Regions from separate parts of the Thalassospira sp. UBA4513 genome, predicted to be linked through region 1. Evidence: riboswitches for the same ligand, from Rfam matches in the RefSeq annotation. Region 1 holds a riboswitch; each other region holds the start of a gene.
The links. Region 1 has a riboswitch for cobalamin ahead of B2T33_RS11845 (DUF4198 domain-containing protein). Riboswitches for the same ligand answer to the same signal wherever they lie in the genome.
Positions count from the first base shown of each region.

Region 2: linked by a shared signal. The riboswitch ahead of B2T33_RS07125 (ABC transporter substrate-binding protein) and the one ahead of B2T33_RS11845 (DUF4198 domain-containing protein) in region 1 are both predicted to bind cobalamin.
Region 3: linked by a shared signal. The riboswitch ahead of B2T33_RS18325 (methylmalonyl-CoA mutase family protein) and the one ahead of B2T33_RS11845 (DUF4198 domain-containing protein) in region 1 are both predicted to bind cobalamin.

Region 1 covers NZ_DGMR01000030.1:56,405-62,580, forward strand. The annotation lists gene B2T33_RS11825 (energy-coupling factor ABC transporter ATP-binding protein) at 1-479, opposite strand, end outside; gene cbiQ (cobalt ECF transporter T component CbiQ) at 463-1,260, opposite strand; gene B2T33_RS11835 (cobalt ABC transporter permease) at 1,257-1,853, opposite strand; gene cbiM (cobalt transporter CbiM) at 1,846-2,523, opposite strand; gene B2T33_RS11845 (DUF4198 domain-containing protein) at 2,540-3,337, opposite strand; cobalamin riboswitch at 3,508-3,704, opposite strand; gene B2T33_RS11850 (DUF924 family protein) at 3,855-4,397, shown strand; gene B2T33_RS11855 (glycosyl transferase family protein) at 4,457-5,521, opposite strand; gene yaaA (peroxide stress protein YaaA) at 5,546-6,176, opposite strand, start outside.
Region 2 covers NZ_DGMR01000019.1:113,528-119,703, forward strand. The annotation lists gene B2T33_RS07120 (FecCD family ABC transporter permease) at 1-768, opposite strand, end outside; gene B2T33_RS07125 (ABC transporter substrate-binding protein) at 809-1,834, opposite strand; cobalamin riboswitch at 2,061-2,263, opposite strand; gene B2T33_RS07130 (glucan biosynthesis protein) at 2,436-4,037, shown strand; gene B2T33_RS07135 (AraC family transcriptional regulator) at 4,040-4,957, opposite strand; gene B2T33_RS07140 (SDR family oxidoreductase) at 5,140-5,886, shown strand; gene B2T33_RS07145 (Atu4866 domain-containing protein) at 5,970-6,176, shown strand, end outside.
Region 3 covers NZ_DGMR01000039.1:311,085-317,260, reverse strand. The annotation lists gene B2T33_RS18340 (Lrp/AsnC family transcriptional regulator) at 1-33, opposite strand, end outside; gene phhA (phenylalanine 4-monooxygenase) at 174-1,073, shown strand; gene B2T33_RS18330 (response regulator) at 1,132-1,554, opposite strand; cobalamin riboswitch at 1,840-2,018, shown strand; gene B2T33_RS18325 (methylmalonyl-CoA mutase family protein) at 2,155-4,203, shown strand; gene scpA (methylmalonyl-CoA mutase) at 4,206-6,176, shown strand, end outside.

The DNA.
Region 1 (6,176 bases):
ACATCGGGCTTCATTGCAAGGACAGCAGCAACAGAAACCAACCGTTTCTCACCGCCAGAAAGCTCATGGGTAATGCGTTCACGCAGGTGTTTAAGATGCAGTTGATCCAGGACCTCATCCACGATCGCAAGTGCTTCGTCCCGGCTGGCACCCAAGTTTAGCGGACCAAAGGCAATATCCTCGATCACGGTTGGGCAAAACAGCTGGTCATCGGGATCCTGCACGATAAAACCAACCCGGCAGCGTAAATCGTGAAATTCGGCATCGGTAACCCGCGGGGTGCCAAAGGCACGAATTTCACCTGCATGCGGCTTAATCAGGCCGACAAGAATACGCAAAAGCGTGCTTTTACCAGCCCCATTCGGCCCTGCAAGGAACAGTCGTTCACCCGGATCAAGCGTCAGACTGACACGATCAAGCACATTCTGCCCTGCCCGATAACCATAGGAAATATCATTCAATTCAATAAGCGACGACATACATGCGATCCATCAGGACAAGGGCAATAATCAGGGCAAGAAAGAAAACGGCAAATGCACCGTCCCGACGCTTGAATGCCAGATCATCAATCATCGGGAAATGCCCACTAAACCCGCGGCATTTCATAGCTTCAAGCACACGTTCGGCCCGTTCAAGCGACCGTACGACCAACATGCCAAACAAATAGCCAAAAGACCGGTAGGTATGGGCATTGTTGCGGGCCTTAAACCCGCGAAGTTTCATCGCCATGCGAAGACGATGATATTCGTCATGAAGCACCGAAATATAGCGCACCGTAAACATCATCAGATGCACCAGAACCGGCGGACATTTCAGACGATATAGCGTGTGACCAAGTGTCACCGGCGTCATACCCGAAAGCAGGCTGAGCATCATAAGCACAACCGCATTGGCCCGTATGCCGACAAGAATGGCATGCATCAGGCCTTCCTTGCTGGCCTCTGCCCCAAGGACCGAAAACATCGGTGTTCCGGGGGTCGTAAACGGCAACATTACCAGCATGACGATAATGAACCCGTCCATCGCCGCCATGCGTTTCAGGGTTACGCGCAGCGGCAGGTCCGTCAGGCTCATGGTAATGGCAGCAAATATCAAGGCACCGAGTGCAAACTCGATCTGATGCAGAGCCACCACGACGATTGCAAAAACACAGGCCGCGACCCCCCTTACCCTGGGATCGAACGTCCCGACGAATGACGGTGATTGTCCGCCATGTGCCTGAACGCTCAGGGGTTGATCATGTCCGAAAAGGTGGCTCATGCGTTGGGTGCTTTTGCTCTTAGCCGTCGCGCAGCGATGTAATAAATGATCCCGAAGGCACCGAATATATAGCCAATGCCGCCCAGAATCGATTGAAGATCATTCTTTTCCTTGTAGGCGGTGAGCTCGCGCCTGAGCGGACGCAATTCGTCACGCACGATGGTCGCAATGATTTCTGCCTGTTCGTGAGTAATTGCAGGCTCAGCCTTTGACCCTGCCCCCGATGCTGTCGGCGCCTTTGACGATACTGTTTGCGCAGCCTCATCAGCACCCGCTAGGTCCGCTATGGAAAAGATTGCCTCGGCGACGTGCCCTGCCCCGAGATCGGCACGAAAACGCAGATCAACTTGTTGGCTTGGCGTGTAGACAAAGAAACCATCACCATCAGTGGTAACTTCATCAATCTTGTTGCCATCAAGATCAAAGATCTCAACAAGCGTGTTTTCGGCCATGACACCGTTGGAGAAACCGATTTCACCTTCGACGTTTGAACCGCTTGGAAACAGGGATGCGATAACCTTGTGCGCCTGTGCAGGTGTGGTGCCGACCACAAGCATGCCAAGCGCAAAGACCAGCATGAGTGATCTAGCCATTGGATGCCTCGCCCGCCTGCTTTGCACGCAAGGATGCTGCTGGCTGCATCTCGAAACCCGATGTCTGATCGGCGGGTTGCAGCAAGGCCGGTTTGACCTTGGCGATCAGATATACCGATGCCGCTGAAACCAGCCCTTCGACCACCATGATCGGAATGTGGGCAAAGAAGACCAGCTTGGCCGCCGGGACAAACGCATCACCGCTGAGCGCAAGCGAAATCGCGACAAACACCGTTGTCAGCCCGATGGAAAATGCACCGGCACATCCACCAAGCACGGCGGCTGCGACCGGGTTGCTGCGCGACACCATTCCCCGGAACAAAAGCCCCGCCAGCACAGCCGGAAAGGCGATATTGACCGTATTGACGCCAAGAACCGTCAAACCGCCAAAGCCAAAGAAAACCGCCTGAAGCAAGAGACCGACAAAAAGTGCCGGAAACGCGGTCCAGCCAAGCACGAGCCCGGCAAGACCGCTCATGATCAGATGCACACTGGATGGTCCCACCGGCACATGAATAAGCGAGGCAACAAAGAATGTTGCCGACAAAACCCCGGTAGCAGGAATTTTATCGATTGGCAGTTTACGCAGTCCAAGGCCAAGCCCGGCAACTGCAAGAATACCCCCGCCAATCAAGACTTCCGGTGCCAGCGCACCATCAACAATATGCATCTGTTTTGTCCCTCGCCTATTTCACATCATAGGCGCGAACCCACAGGACTGCATCCTGTGAAAGTTCCTTGCCCTGAAATTCTTTTTCAGGGCCGCTGCCAAGTGCTGCAAATCCCCAAAAGCCTGCCTTGGGGACACCAAAAGTGAAATACCCGTTTTCATCGGAAATGGCCACAACCGCACCGCCGGGCATTGGCGATGCCGTTGGGCTTTTGGGGGTATTGCTGGCCATATCGGGTTCTGCTGCCATGTATTCGATTTCGACTTCAACACCGGCGACAGGTTGGCCTTCGCTTAGCACACGGCCGGTAAAGGTCGAACCGGCAATGATGTTGGTTGGTCGATTAAGCGGCAGGATTTCGGTTTTAAGACCTTGCGGTTCCATCCAGTCGGTCGGAATTTCATTGCGGTTCACATAGGACTTCGTGATCTGCTGGATGAAGATATCTTCGCTTTCTTCGAAATACGGTGCCGGGACCACCACCATGACGTAATCACCGCTGCGGCGCAGTGTTAAAGTTGCGTCAAAGGCCGCTGCCGAGTTGGCAATTCCGGTGAAAGTAATCGGCGAAAGCGTTGATTTCAGATCAATTTTCTCACCGCGATTAACCGCATAAAATTCAAACGGCTCGGCCATATCCATGACATGGCCGTTTTCAAACGGGTGCCAGAAAATCAGCTTTACCGGCTGATCCCCGGCCTTGGTCACGTTTACGTTCGGCGTATAGGCCAATTGAAAATGCGCATGCGCCGGCATGGTCGCCGACAGCACGCAGGCGCTTGCAATCGCAAGCCTGCCAAGGGTCTTAAACATATAATCGTCTCTTTCTCAAACGATGCACGCAGGCCAACGGCCCAACGCACAGGGTCAGGACAAAGAACGATAGGATGGCTGGAAGCAAGATTGCGGATCTTCAAAAGACCGTTTGTACCCCTGCAACCTGACGCTCACCCCGGCGTCCAACAGTTTCATACCGGGCAATCAGCACCCGGCAGTCAAAGGCAGGTCTCCTGGCTCACGGTTTGAAAAGCAATGCGCCTTCCCGGTTTGCACCAGTGGCATATGCAATGCTCTGACCGCTTACAGTTGCGGGGGCAGCCGTGGCTTTGTCATGCATGACGCACCACGTTCCCTTTTAAGTTGGTCCAATCGGATCAACACCAAAGACAATGTCATAATCCACGCCGGACGGATTGCTGTCAACTCCCTGCCCCATGGTCCATGACAATCTTTTTGCGGATGGCTTGACGCGCCTTAAACCGGGCGCGAAGATCACCCGCAATTTTGCCGACGGGCCGCAAAAGCCTGCAATCAGATGGGTGGAAACATTATGAAACCTGAAACGGTTCTTGTTTTCTGGTTCAAGGAACTCGAAGAAAAACAGTGGTTTATCAAGGATGAAGCCCTCGATCGCCATATCGCGGAACGCTTTGCCGATTTTCATGCCGCCGCCACGGCCGGAGAGCTTTTTAACTGGCGCAAAACCGCCCATGGACGACTTGCCGAGATCATCGTTCTTGATCAGTTTTCACGCAATATGTACCGCGATCAGCCACAGTCCTTTGCATCAGATCCAATGGCATTGGTGCTGGCACAGGAAGCTGTTTCCTTGAGGCTGGATCGCAAACTGGTCACACCGCAGGAACAGGCATTTCTGTATATGCCCTACATGCACTCAGAATCCGAAATCATTCATGAAGTGGCGGTTGACCTGTTTTCACAGCCCGGCCTTGAGCACAATTCCGAGTTCGAGCTGAAACACAAGAAGATCATTGACCGGTTTGGCCGCTATCCACACCGCAATGAAATACTGGGTCGTCCATCAACGGCAGAGGAAGTGGCGTTTCTCAAAGAACCCGGATCATCGTTCTGAGCATTAAAAAAGGGACGGTTTCCCGTCCCTTTTATTCGATCTCACTTGATCACGGAACATCAGCCGACATCACGGTCGCGATTATCCCACCAGCCCTGCACAAGGCTTTCTGCCTCATCCATGTAATCCGCCTTGCCGGCAAGGAAGGCTGCCATGGCAGCACTGCCCTTGATCTTGGCTTCGGCAGGAATATCTTCTACCTCGCCACGCCAGACAGCCAGGAAGTGCTTTAGCGACACAGGGCTTTGTTCTTCGCCGTCTTTCTCGGTTTTCGACAGCAATGCGGGCCAGCGAACATCATTCAGCTCACCATTATCAAGCATGCGCAGATCGACATGCTTATAGGGTGTTCTTTCGGCTTCGCCGCCACCGCCCTTGATCACACCGATGCGTGGAAGTTCCAAGAGCTTGCCGGTTTCACGATGGACATCAAGAAACGCCGGATGAAACACACCAAGGAAGGCTGCACGCGCATGCAACGGATTAAGCAAACGCAGTAACGTATTGACCGGACTGCGCAACCCAAGAATCGGACGCAATCCAATCAGCTCCTGCAGTTTGGGATGCATGTGACGCAGCGGCAGATATGCAAAGCCCTTCGATGCGATATCAGAACGCGCTTCTTCTGCAGACATGGCAATCGGAAGCTTAAGCGCCTTGATGGCAACTTCTGTGCTGATCCCGTTGACCAGATGCGAGTTATAGCCATGCATCAGCACCGGAACATTATTCTGTGACAGCAAAAGCGCCGACAGCACGAACCAAGGCAGACCACGGGTCCGACCGGCCGCATAGGATGGCCAATCCAGCGCAGGACGCATAAGCGCGTCATCTTTGCTGTCTTCATCCGGTTCAAGGCGCGCGGCCTTGCGCACAGCTTCGATCATGCCAGCCAGTTCTTCGGGCGTTTCAGCACGGTAGCGCAGCATCAAAAGGAATGCGCCAAGCTGGATCGGTTCGACCTCGTCGCGCAGGATCATCGAGAACGCATCAAATGCCTCCTCGCGGGTCAGACTGCGCGAACGGCCCGGCCCACGGAAAAACGTGCGCAGATAGCCAGAAAACGGATGCGCCTCTGGTAAGACATTCTCATCCTCGAGCTGTTCAAGATGCTCGTCGGTCATATGGTTTCACCGGAATAGTTGGTGTTACTGATCGTGAATACGCGTGAAGACCCACTCTGTCTCGGTCGAGAGGTCATCCTGATAGCGATAGCCATCAACATTAAACTTCTTGAGCTCTTGCGGGTCTTCGAGCCGATTGTCAATCATATAGCGTGCCATCATGCCACGCGCACGCTTTGCCGAGAAGCCGACAACCTTGGCCGTACCGCCCTTCACTTCCTTGAACACAGGCGTAATTACCGGGCCATCAAGGACCTTGGTCTTGATCGATTTGAAATACTCGTTCGAGGCGAGATTGATCAGGCTACGGTCCTTGTGACCTTTGGTAATCTCGTTGATTTCTTTTGAAAGCTTATCATCCCAGAACGCGTAAAGGTCCTTGCCCCGCGGGTTCGAAAGGCGCGTTCCCATTTCAAGACGGTATGGCTGCATCAAATCACGCGGCTTCAGAAGGCCATAAAGGCCCGAAAGCATCCGAAAATGGTCCTCTGCCCAGTCGATGTCTTCGGCCTTCATGGTATCGGCATCAAGGCCGACATAGGTATCACCGCGGAATGCAAAGATCGCCGGTTTGGCGTTGGTGCTATTAAACGGACGCGAAAAATGCTGAAAACGCTGATAGTTCAGATCGGCAAGGTTTTCGCTGATGCCCATG
Region 2 (6,176 bases), on a different contig from region 1:
CACACCAAGGGATGCCGCCGATTCCACGCCAAAGGTAAAGGCATCAAGCGCACGGGAATACCAAAGGCAAACCAGCAAGCCGATAACAGCGACCGGCAGCGCAAGATAGACATCGGGCCAGCGCACGCCGCTTAGATTACCAAGCAACCAGAACATCACCCCGCGTGCCTCGTCCGCCGTGGCGGCCTTGGTCACGATGAAGGACGTCAATGCGTTAAACAGTTGCGACCCGGCAACCCCGGCCAGAATGATGGCACCTGCCCCGCGCCCGGCCGGAATGGCCAAAAGTGCAACAAACCCGAACGCCACCAGCGCGCCGACAAAGGCACCAAGTGACAGGGAAACCATGCCTGCCCCGAACCCCAGAATGGCAACACTGACCGCACCGGTCGATGCCCCGGCCGAAATCCCCAACAAATAAGGATCCGCAAGACTATTGCGCAAAAGCGCCTGCAACACTGCGCCGGATAGCGCAAGGGATGCACCGCAGGCCGCCGCCACCATTGCGCGCGATATCCGGTAATTCCAGATGATCCCGGCATCAATCGGATCAACGTCATAGCCCGCCTGCCAAAGATGATTGGCGATGGTCTGAAGCACGGTGCCAAGGGGAATGTGCGTTTCCCCCTTGGCCGCGGCCATCGCTATGACGGCAACTAGCAAAACCAGGGCGCCAATACTGACACCGGCCCGCACAAGATATGCCCGCCCCGCCAGCGATTGCCGAGGTGGCTGAACCGGCTGCTGCACTGGCGTTGTTTCAAACATTGAATTCTCCGGGCATATCAGGCGCCTTTGGCAGTGCAGGTCAGTTCGAAGCACTCAGTCGTTCGACGGCTTCGGCAAGCGTTTCAATACCATTGATCAGGCGGATGGTCGGATCCATCGACTGGGCGTCCATCACCACGATATTGCCATTACGCACCGCCTTCATCTGACTTGCGACCGGATCGGTTTTCAGGAAATCCATCTTGACCTGCCAGTCATCGGCCGGAAAACGCCGACGGCCCATCTTGCCAATCACGATGATATCAGGATTGGCACGCGCAATGGTTTCCCAGCCAACCGTCGGCCATTCTTCATTGCTGTCGATGATGTTGCGAACACCGAGTTTACCGGCGATATAGCCCGCCGCACCGTTCTTGCCGGCCACATAGGGATCACTGTTGATTTCCGGGCTGGAAAACCAGAAGACGGCGGAAACGTTGTCATGGCCGCTTGCCGTCACACGTTCCAATGAGTTCGCCTGACGTTCCTTCAGGCTGGTAATCAGCGCGTCGCCGCGATCTTCGACATCAAAAATCTGCGCCAGATCGGAAATCTCGCGATAAATCAGATCCATGGTGAAGCCTTCGTGGCGCACCCCGTCACCGCCACCGGCATTGTCCTTGCCCACACAATCAGCGGGTGCGGTGTAGACCGGAATGGACAATTCGTTGAACTGTTCGGTGGTGCCGACGGTGCCCTTGGGCCCGACATGCCACTGATACTGGGTGGCAACCAGTTGCGGCTTTTGCGCGACAACGGTTTCGAACCCCGGATCATTGTCGGCCAGACGCGGCACAGATGCATTCACATCCTTGAATTCATCCATCACCGGGCCAAACCAGACCCCCGTACCCTTGACCTTATCGGCCAGGCCCAGCGAATAAAGAATTTCAGTCGTGCTTTGGCCCAGCGACACCACGCGATCGGGGACCACATCAAATTGCAACACAGTCCCGCAGTTCTCGATACTGAGCGGATATTCGGTTGCGGACGCAAATGAAACAGATGAAATAAGACCAGCGGCAAACACCCCGACCGCCAGTACACGTTTATCGTGATTAATCACTTTTAGTTCCCTCTTGCTGATGCGCTGATCCGGGACCGTTTTGGATGATCCAGTTTCAACACATCGTCAAATGTTATGTTATAACATAACATCACTTTTACTGCTGTCAATGGACTGGCAAAAGTGTCAGGAGATGACGGAAGATGTCGGCCTTAAAGCTTAGAGAACCTGGGCTAAACTATTGGGCCAAGACACGTACCGACATTCTCCGGGGCACCCCGCCCGGTCCGTCGTCTTCGTGTCGGCAGGTCTCCTGGCTTACGGGTCAACGCATTTTCCCTGGCCTTCCCGGGTTGATCCCAGTGGCATTGGTCAGAAAAATGCTCGCCGCCTACAGTTGCGGGGGCAGCTTCGGTTAATGAGCCAATATTCGGCCCACATCGAATTCCCTTTATCCGATATTCGGATACCGACACGTCACGGTTAGATTAAACCAAAAACACGGTCAAGGAAATTGGCAGACCACCAGCGGCATTAACGCCAAGGCTCCATGCATAAAAAGCAATTGATACGACCTTGAATTTGCCATGTTTCATCCCGATTACCTCCACACTGCCGGGTATGCTTTCCCGACACCTCAAACCACAGGAATGTGATGAACATGACGACTTCTGTTGAACGCAGACGCTTTTTGAAATCCATCGCGGCAGCCGGTCTTATCCTGCCGGGAATGTCGATCTATCAGCATGCTTTGGCAGATGTCGACGGCCTTGATCTGGGTTCGGCACAACCGTTTGATTTTGCCGATCTGATTGCACGCGCCAAATCCATAGCCACATCGGCCTATGAGCCGCCCGTTGCGCCAAACCCGGAAATTGTCGGCAAGATCGATTACGACACCCATGGCAAGCTGCATTACAAACGCGACCATTCGCCGTTCTCCGACGGGTCGGGCACCTATCCGCTGACCTTCTTCCATCTGGGTATGTATTTCGCCAAACCGGTGCATATGTACCTTCTGGAAAACGGTCAGGCACGCGAAGTGATCTATAAGCCCGATTACTTTGACATGCCCGAAGACAGCATTGCCCGCCAGTTGCCCGCCAATAGCGGCTTTGCCGGTTTCCGCCTGCATGAAAATCAGGCGCGCGATGACTGGAAAACCCAGGACTGGGCAGCGTTTCTTGGCGCATCGTACTTCCGCGCGATTGGCGATGAAGGCCAGTATGGACTGTCGGCACGCGGCATTGCGGTCAATACCGCGACCTCGGTTCCCGAAGAATTCCCAGATTTCCGTCAATTCTTTATCGAACCGGCCAAAAACCCCGAAGACCCGGTGACAGTCTATGCCCTGCTGGATGGCCCCAGCATCACCGGTGCTTATAAATTCCTGCTTTATCGCGGCGAAGGCGTCACGATGGATGTCGAAAAACATCTGTTCTTGCGCAGAGACATCGAACGGCTTGGCATCGCACCGCTGACCAGCATGTTCTGGTATTCAGAACAGAACAAATCGTTCCGCTTTGACTGGCGTCCGGAAGTACATGACAGCGACGGGCTGGAGCTTTGGACTGGCGGCGGTGAACGCATCTGGCGACAGCTCAATAACCCGGAAACCATCCGCGCATCGGCCTTTGGTGACAATAACCCGCGTGGTTTCGGTCTGATGCAGCGTGATCGCGATGTGAAAAACTATCTGGATGGTGTGCGCTATCACCGCCGTCCCAGCCTGTGGGTCGAACCGCAGGGGGAGTGGAATGACGGTGCGGTTCAGTTGATCGAAATCCCGACCGACGATGAAATCCACGATAACATTGCCGCCTTCTGGGTGCCGAATGGCGAAGCCAAGGCGGGCAATTCTTATCAATTCAAATACCGGCTTTACTGGCAGGCCCATAACCCGTTCCCGGTCAAGGAACTGGCACGCGCAACCGCAACCCGCATGGGCCGCGGTGGCGAACCCGGCACCAACCGGCCCAAGGACGAAATCAAGTTTTCGGTCGAGTTCGAGGGTGAGGTTCTGGGAACGCTTGCCTACGGCGAATTCCCCGAAGTGGTTGTGACATCCTCGCGCGGGGAGATTGTGCGCACCAAGATCGAACCGATCATGGATACCCGCATCTGGCGGGCGGCCTTTGACCTTAAGGCCGCGGGCACAGACCCGGTTGACCTGCGCATGTATCTGAAACGCGGTGATGAACCGCTCAGTGAAACCTGGATGTTCCAGCACCTGCCGGCCGTTGGCAACCAGCAACAGGGTTAGGGTTAATGCGGGGCCATGTCAGCAGACTGGCTGGCCCCGCCCTGCCCAAGGATCGACATGACATCGCGGATTGGCGGTGCACCAAACATGCGGGCATATTCGCGACTGAACTGTGACGCGCTTTCATACCCGACCGCATAGGCCGCCGATGCGGCATCCTTCATTTCGGCCAGCATGATCTGACGCGCCGTGGTCAGGCGGAGCCGCTTTTGGTACTGAAGCGGGCTCATGGCTGTCACCTGCTTGAAGTGATGATGGAAGGAAGACGGGCTCATATTGGCGCGATTTGCCAAGTCTTCCACCTTAAGCGGCTTGTCGAAATTATCCTTGATCAGTTGAAGGGCGGCCGAGATGCGCTGCATGTTGCTGCCGCCGATGGCAAGCCCCGCAATCGCCGCCCCCTTGGCGGTACATAACAAGCGGTAATGCACTTCGCGCATCAAAAGCGGCAACATCACCGGCACATCATCGGGACGATCAAGCAGCTCAACCACCCGCAAGACGGCATCGGTCAGGCTTTCGGTTGTCTTTTCGACAAAAAGCCCGCGTGTGCTTTCGCCGTCTGCGCCCATCTTGATATCCATATTGGCAACAAGTTCGCCAAGGATCTTCGCATCGAGATCAAGTGACAGGCTGCGATACGGCGCATCCTCGGCCGCCAGGGTCACATGACCAACAAGTGGCAAATCGACCGATGCCGCCAGCAGTTGACCGGGCTCATAGCGATAAAGCTCATCCCCCAGCGTGACTTCCTTCGCACCTGAGATAATCAGACACAGGCAAGGCTTGTAGATCGTTGGCACCTTAAGGGTCGGACCGGTTGATCGGAACATCCAGACCGGTTCAACGGCCGTGCGCACAGCGCCATCCGCCTCGCAGTATTTGTCAATCAGGCTACACAGCTTCTGATAGCTATCCATCGTAAAACCCTTTGTTTTCCTCAGGACCACTATACACGCGCCCACACACGGACAAAGCACTCAATCTTCGATTTGGAGGATTAGGCAATCCAATTCGAGTTCTGTGTATTCATCAATCGGGGATTTATCGACAGAGTAAGCGCCACGAACAAACACCGACACACCAACCCAAGGAGCATGTCATGTCGAACCCGATCAACCATGTCGAAAACAAGACCGTTATCATCACCGGAGCCAGCAGCGGCATTGGCGAAGCCACCGCCCGCCTTCTTGCATCCCGCGGGGCGAATGTGGTTCTTGGCGCACGCCGCACAGAACGCCTTGATGAGATTGCCACCGAAATCGAAGCTGCCGGCGGCCGTGCCATGGCCCGTTCGGTGGATGTCACCAATGCCGATAGCGTCGAGGCACTGGTTTACAACGCAAACAACCTTTATGGCCGTGTGGATGCGATTTTCAACAATGCCGGCGTGATGCCGCTTGCCCCGATGTCGGCACTGAAAACCGACGAATGGGACAACATGATCAACGTCAATATTCGCGGTGTTCTGAACGGTATTGCTGCGGTTCTGCCGCTGTTTGAACAACAGGGCGGCGGCCATGTCATCAACACCGCGTCCATTGCAGCACACAACGTCTATTCAAGCGCTGCTGTCTATTGCGGAACCAAATATGCGGTCTGGGCGATTTCCGAAGGCCTGCGTCAGGAAAGCAGCAATGTCCGTGTCACCACCATCTCGCCGGGCGTGGTCGAGACCGAACTGGGCCACGATATTTCCGATCCAAACAGTAAGGAGCTCCTGACCCAGTTCCGCCAGATCGCCCTCAGCCCGGATGCCATTGCGCGGGCGGTTCTTTATGCTCTTGATCAGCCAGCAGATGTCGACATCAACGAAGTCATCGTCCGTCCGACAGCATCGGCGTTCTGATGAAAATCATTCTGCAATCCTTGTATTTTCTTTCCGTGCTGGTGGTGTTCGCATCACCAGCATGGCCCCAACAGGAGGCCGGTATGAACAAAAGCGCTGAAATCGCCCCGCACCCGTATGTCGGCATGTGGGTGACCAAAGATGGTCATATCCGCCAGGAACTGCGTGCCGATGGCCGCTATGACGAGGCCCGTGGCGAACGAAAGTCAGCCTATCAGGGCGACTATCAGGTTTCGGGGAACTACATCACCTATCAGGATGACACCGGTTTTACCGCCGATGGCTATTTC
Region 3 (6,176 bases), on a different contig from region 1:
GATATCAGTCGCGCTTAGCGTCACGTCGGTCATTTTAAACCCCAAATCAAACCAACAAGGTCACAATATGCACATCATACCCGATTTCGATGCCCTATTGGCCAGAAAATGACATTAGAGTTGATGTAAAATGATCCTTGTAAATCGGCAATAGAACCCGAAAGAGGACGGCCATGAATCAGGGAAACGATCTGCGTGGTGACTACAGCCACATCAATGACGACTACACCATCGATCAGGACTGGAGCACATATACCGAGGCCGAGCACGAACTATGGCGCAAGCTTTATGACCGCCAGTCGCGCATTTTGCCCGGTTATGCCGCCGAGGATTACATTCGCAATCTGATGAAACTTGATGCGGCGGATCAGATTCCGCATTTCGGCCGGGTCAGCGAGAAGCTTCATGCGGCGACCGGCTGGCATCTTGTCGCGGTTCCGGGGCTGGTGCCAGATGATGTGTTTTTTGACCATCTTGCCAATCGGCGGTTCCCGGTCACGGTCTGGCTGCGCAAGCCAGAGGAAATGGATTATCTGGTCGAACCCGACATCTTCCATGACTTTTTTGGTCATGTGCCGATGCTCTATGACCCGACCTTTGCCGACTATCTGGCGGCCTATGGCGCCAAGGGCCCCGAAGCCATTGCGATGGGCGGCCTGAAACAGCTGGCGCGGATGTATTGGTATATGGTGGAGTTTGGCCTGATCATGACCCCGCATGGCTTGCGCGCCTATGGTGCGGGCATGTTGTCATCGCAAACCGAAACCATCTATTCGGTGACCGATCCCACGCCAAATCGGGTTGCGTTCGAGCTTGAACGCGTCATGGGCACGGATTACGCGATTGATGATTTCCAGAAAACCTATTTCGTTCTGGAAAGTTACGATCAGTTGTTTGACGCGATGAATGTGCCGCTGGCGCCGATCTATGATCGGCTTGCCAAGAAGCCTGCGATTGATCCGGCAACCACCTTGCCGACAGATCGGCTTTATCATGTGCATGGTGCGGCAGACAGCATCATTTCCCTGGGCGAGGAGACGCACAGGACCCACAGACAACAACGCCCTGCATAAGGCAGGGCGTGGCGATCCGTTCAGGATTGATCAAGGCAGGGCTGGTCTCCCAGCACTGCTAGCAGGCACTGATGGAATGGCCCAGCACCCGATTGAGTTGCTCGAGCACCACTTTCGGGCTGGCGTCCTTGCTGATGAAATCGGCCGCCCCAAGCGCATCGGCTTGTGCGCGGGTGTCGGCGTCATAATGGGCCGAGAAGAAGAAAACCGGCACGTTTTGGCTGTTGGGATAGCGGCGGCGAATTTCGCAGAACGCTTCAAAGCCGCTCATACCCGGCATTTCAATATCAAGGATGATGGCACGGGGATAAAGCCCGTCCAGCTGATCAATCAGATCATCGGCACAATCAAAACCGGCCACGTCATATCCTGCCCGACGCAACACTGTTTCAAGGGCTGCCTTGGCGCTGGGACTGTCGTCGGCGAACGCAACCAGTCCATCAGGACAGAATTGCGACGGCATGGCGCTGAGCGCGTTCATGGATGGCGATACTCCGAGTTTTGGGACAAGTCCAAACTGACAGACGAAAATGTCAAATTGGTTAAACCCGCCAAATTTTTGCCACGCAATGTTCCGGCTTCACCCCGATCTCGCACCCGTGCCGCGAAAGTATAAGGCCGCAATGATCGGAACCATGTGACGCGCAAACCACGAACAACGTGCAAAACCCCAACGTTTCCGCCGACATAACGTTACGGAAACCTGATTTGTCGGGATCGATATCCGCCTAAATAGGTATTTCCATGCCTATTTACGGAATTAGGGACAGGTGCTATAAACCGCCATGTCGCGAATGTGACCGGAAAATAGGATCGGGAATCCGGTGCGGCCGTGCCTTAGCGCACTTTGGCCAAGCCCGGAACTGCCCCCGCAACTGTAAGCGTGACGGCCTTTTTGCAGGCTTTCTCGCGAGTCAGAATACCGATGGTGTTTTCTTGGCATGAAATGGGCCGGGCGGGGTGTACCGGGTACTGGGAATCCGTAGTAGAATAGAATTTGGCAAAGTTCCGTGCCCAACGCCATATGAAGACCCCATATGGAGTCGCATCAAGGACGGGACATACCAAGCCGGGAGAAACCATGTCCGACCCGCTAAAGCTCGCATCCGAATTTCCATCTGCTGATTACGCAAGTTGGCGCAAGCTTGCCGAAGAGGCCCTTAAGGGGGCACCGTTCGAGAAGAAGCTCGTCACCAATACGCTTGATGGGTTTTCCGTTCAGCCGATCTATACAAATGATGATCAGGATGACGCGACCCGGCTGATCCACGAAGTTCTTAATGCCACGGTCGAGCCGCGCGAAACCGTGACCGGCTGGGATATCCGCCAGCTTCATACCCATCCCGATCCCAAGGCCACCAATGCCGCGATCCTTGAGGACCTTGAAAATGGGGCGACCTCGATCACGCTAAAACTTGATGCCGCCGCCCGTGCCGGGCGCGAAATCAGTTCTGCCGAGGTCGGTGTTGACGGTATTGCCATTCATTGTCTGGCCGATCTCGATGCCGCGCTTGAGGATGTTTACACCAACCTTGCCACCGTCGGACTTGATGCCGGGGCGGCAGGTGTTCCGGCCGCAGCACTTCTGGCCGCCCATATCGCAAATACCGATGGTGCCGACGAAGCCGCACCGGCCTTTAACATTGATCCGATCGGAACCCTTGCGTCCACTGGCACCCTGCCCTGTGGCGCACAGGATGCGGTTGATCATGCGGCAAGCGTTGCGGTCGAGCTGATTGATCTGTTCCCGCTGGCAACCGCAATTTCAGTGAATGGCGCACCTTATTACAATGCCGGGGCCACCGATGGTCAGGAACTGGCCTGCCTGCTGGCAAGCGGGGTGACCTATTTGCGCGCCCTGACCGATGCCGGGATGGCGGTTGATCAGGCCGCGGGTGCGATGGTGTTTAACGTTGCCATCGGCACCGACTTCTTTGCCGGGATCGCCAAGCTGCGTGCCCTTCGCATGATGTGGAGCCGCGTCCTTTCGGCATCGGGTGCCGAGGATGCGACGATTACGGTCAACGCGGTTTCAGCCGAAATGGCCCTGACCAAGGTTGATCCGTGGGTCAATATGCTGCGCACAACGGTCACCAGCTTTGCCGCCGGTCTGGGTGGTGCGGACAGTGTGACCTGCCTGCCTTATGATCATCTGATTGGCCTGCCAGATGGCTTTGCACGCCGTATTGCACGCAACACCCAACTGATTTTACAGGAAGAAAGCAACGTGCACCGGGTCATCGATCCGGCTGGTGGTTCGTGGTTTATTGAAAACCTGACCAAGGAGCTGGCGAAGGCCGCCTGGACGAAATTCCAGTCGCTTGAATCTTCGGGTGGTATTCTAAGTGCCCTTGCCAATGGCAGTCTCAAGACCGAGATCGAGACCGTTTGGAATGCGCGTGAAAACCGCCTGTCGACCCGTCGTAATCCGCTGACCGGTGTGTCGGAATTTCCCAACATCACAGAAGCCAAAGTAACCTGCGAAAAGCCGGACCTTGAGGCAATCGTTGCAGATGCCAAGGCCCGCCAGACCAAATTTGATGGCACGGTCGGCAAAAGCCTGAGCGCCATGATTGAGGCCGCGCGCGCAGGTGCCACCATCGGGCACATGTTTACCGATCTTTATGGCACCAGTGCCGCGACATGTATCGGCGCCCTGCCCGCCCATCGACTTGCCGAACGTTACGAAGCGCTTCGCAAACGGTCTGATGCGCATAAGGCAAAGACCGGATCCTTCCCGCAGGTCTTCCAGGCCAATCTTGGCAAGGTTGCCCAGCACACGGCACGCGCGACCTTTGCGCGCAACTTCTTTGAAGCAGGCGGGATCGAGGCGATCACCAATAACGGCTTTGCCAATGCCGATGATGTTGCAACCGCCTTTGGCAACAGCGGGGCGAAAATCGCCATCATTTGCGGATCAGACGCGCAATATGCCGACATGGCAGCGGATGTTGCCAAGGCGCTGAAAGCCAAGGGGGCAAGCATGGTTTATCTTGCTGGCCAGCCGGGCGATGCCAGGTCCGATTACGAAGCAGCCGGCATTAACGAGTTTGTTTTTGTCGGGGCCGATGTCCTTGCCATTTGCGGTACCGCACTTGATCATCTTCTTGGCAAACAGGGGGAGAAATAACCATGACCCGCATTCCTGATTTCTCCGACCTTCCGCTGTTTGATGGCGCGTCCGCAGGTGCCAAGGACCCGTTTGAAAGCACGCCCTGGACCACGCCAGAAGGCATTGATGTCAAATCATCCTACGGGCCCAAGGATCTGGATGGCATTGATCACCTGAACACCATGCCGGGCATGCCGCCGTTTTTGCGCGGCCCCTACCCGACCATGTATGTGCAACGTCCCTGGACAATCCGCCAATATGCCGGTTTCTCGACAGCCGAGGAATCGAACGCGTTTTATCGCCGTAACCTTGCCGCCGGGCAAAAGGGGCTTTCGATTGCCTTCGATCTGGCGACCCATCGCGGCTATGACAGCGATCATCCGCGCGTCGCAGGTGATGTTGGCATGGCCGGTGTGGCGATTGACAGCATCTATGACATGCGCACCCTTTTTGATGGCATCCCGCTTGATGAGATGTCGGTTTCCATGACCATGAATGGTGCGGTTCTGCCGGTGATGGCGCTTTATATCGCAGCAGCCGAAGAACAGGGCGTTGCGCACGAACAGCTTTCGGGCACCATTCAGAATGACATTCTGAAAGAGTTCATGGTGCGCAACACCTATATCTATCCGCCGAAACCATCGATGCGGATCATTTCGGACATCTTTGCCTTTACCTCGCAAAACATGCCGAAATTCAACTCGATCTCGATTTCCGGCTATCACATGCAGGAAGCCGGTGCGACGGCTGATCTTGAGCTCGCCTATACCCTGGCCGATGGCATCGAATATGCCCGTGCCGGTCAGGCAGCAGGCCTTCCGATTGATAAATTCGCGCCGCGTCTGTCGTTCTTCTGGGCGATTGGCATGAACTTCTTCATGGAAATCGCCAAGATGCGCGCGGCCCGCATGATCTGGGCCAAGCTTATCAAACAGTTTGATCCGCAAAACCCGAAATCGCTGTCGCTGCGCACCCACAGCCAGACGTCGGGCTGGTCATTGACCGCACAGGATGTGTTTAACAACGTCATCCGTACCTGTGTTGAGGCCATGGCATCCACCCAAGGCCACACCCAGTCGCTGCATACCAATGCACTGGACGAAGCATTGGCCCTGCCGACCGATTTCTCGGCCCGGATTGCGCGTAACACCCAGCTGTTCCTGCAACAGGAAAGCGGCACCACCAATGTTATCGATCCGTGGGGTGGTTCATACTATGTCGAACGCCTGACCCGAGATTTGGCGGAAAAGGCATGGGCCCATATCGCCGAGGTCGAAGAACAGGGCGGCATGGCCAAGGCGATTGAAGCCGGCATTCCTAAAATGCGTATTGAAGAAGCTGCGGCCCGCACGCAAGCCCGCATTGATAGCGGCCGTCAAACCTTGGTCGGTGTGAACAAATACCGTGTGACTGATGATCGCCCGGTTGATGTGCTTCAGGTCGATAACGCCGAAGTCCGTCGTCAACAGATCGCCAAGCTTGAACGTCTGCGTGCGGAGCGTGACAACGCAGCAGTTGAAAGTGCCCTGACCGCGCTGACCAATGCCGCCGATGCTGGCAATGGTAACCTGCTTGAACTGGCTGTCGAGGCGGCCCGTGCCAAATGTACGGTTGGCGAGATTTCCGATGCGCTTGAAAAGGTCTATGGCCGTCATCAGGCGGTTATTCGCTCCATCTCCGGCGTTTATAAAACAGAGGTCGGCGCTGATAACGAAGCGCTGGCCAAGGTTGATCGCCTGATCACGCAGTTTGAGGCCAATGAAGGCCGCCGTCCGCGGATCCTGATCGCCAAGATGGGGCAGGATGGTCATGATCGTGGGCAGAAGGTGATCGCAACGGCCTTTGCCGATCTTGGCTTTGATGTCGATATCGGCCCGCTGTTCCAGACCCCGGAAGAAGCCGCCAAACAGGCAGTGGAAAACGATGTTCATATCGTGGGGGCAAGCTCGCTTGCCGCCGGTCATCTGACCCTTGTGCCGCAGCTGCGGGCC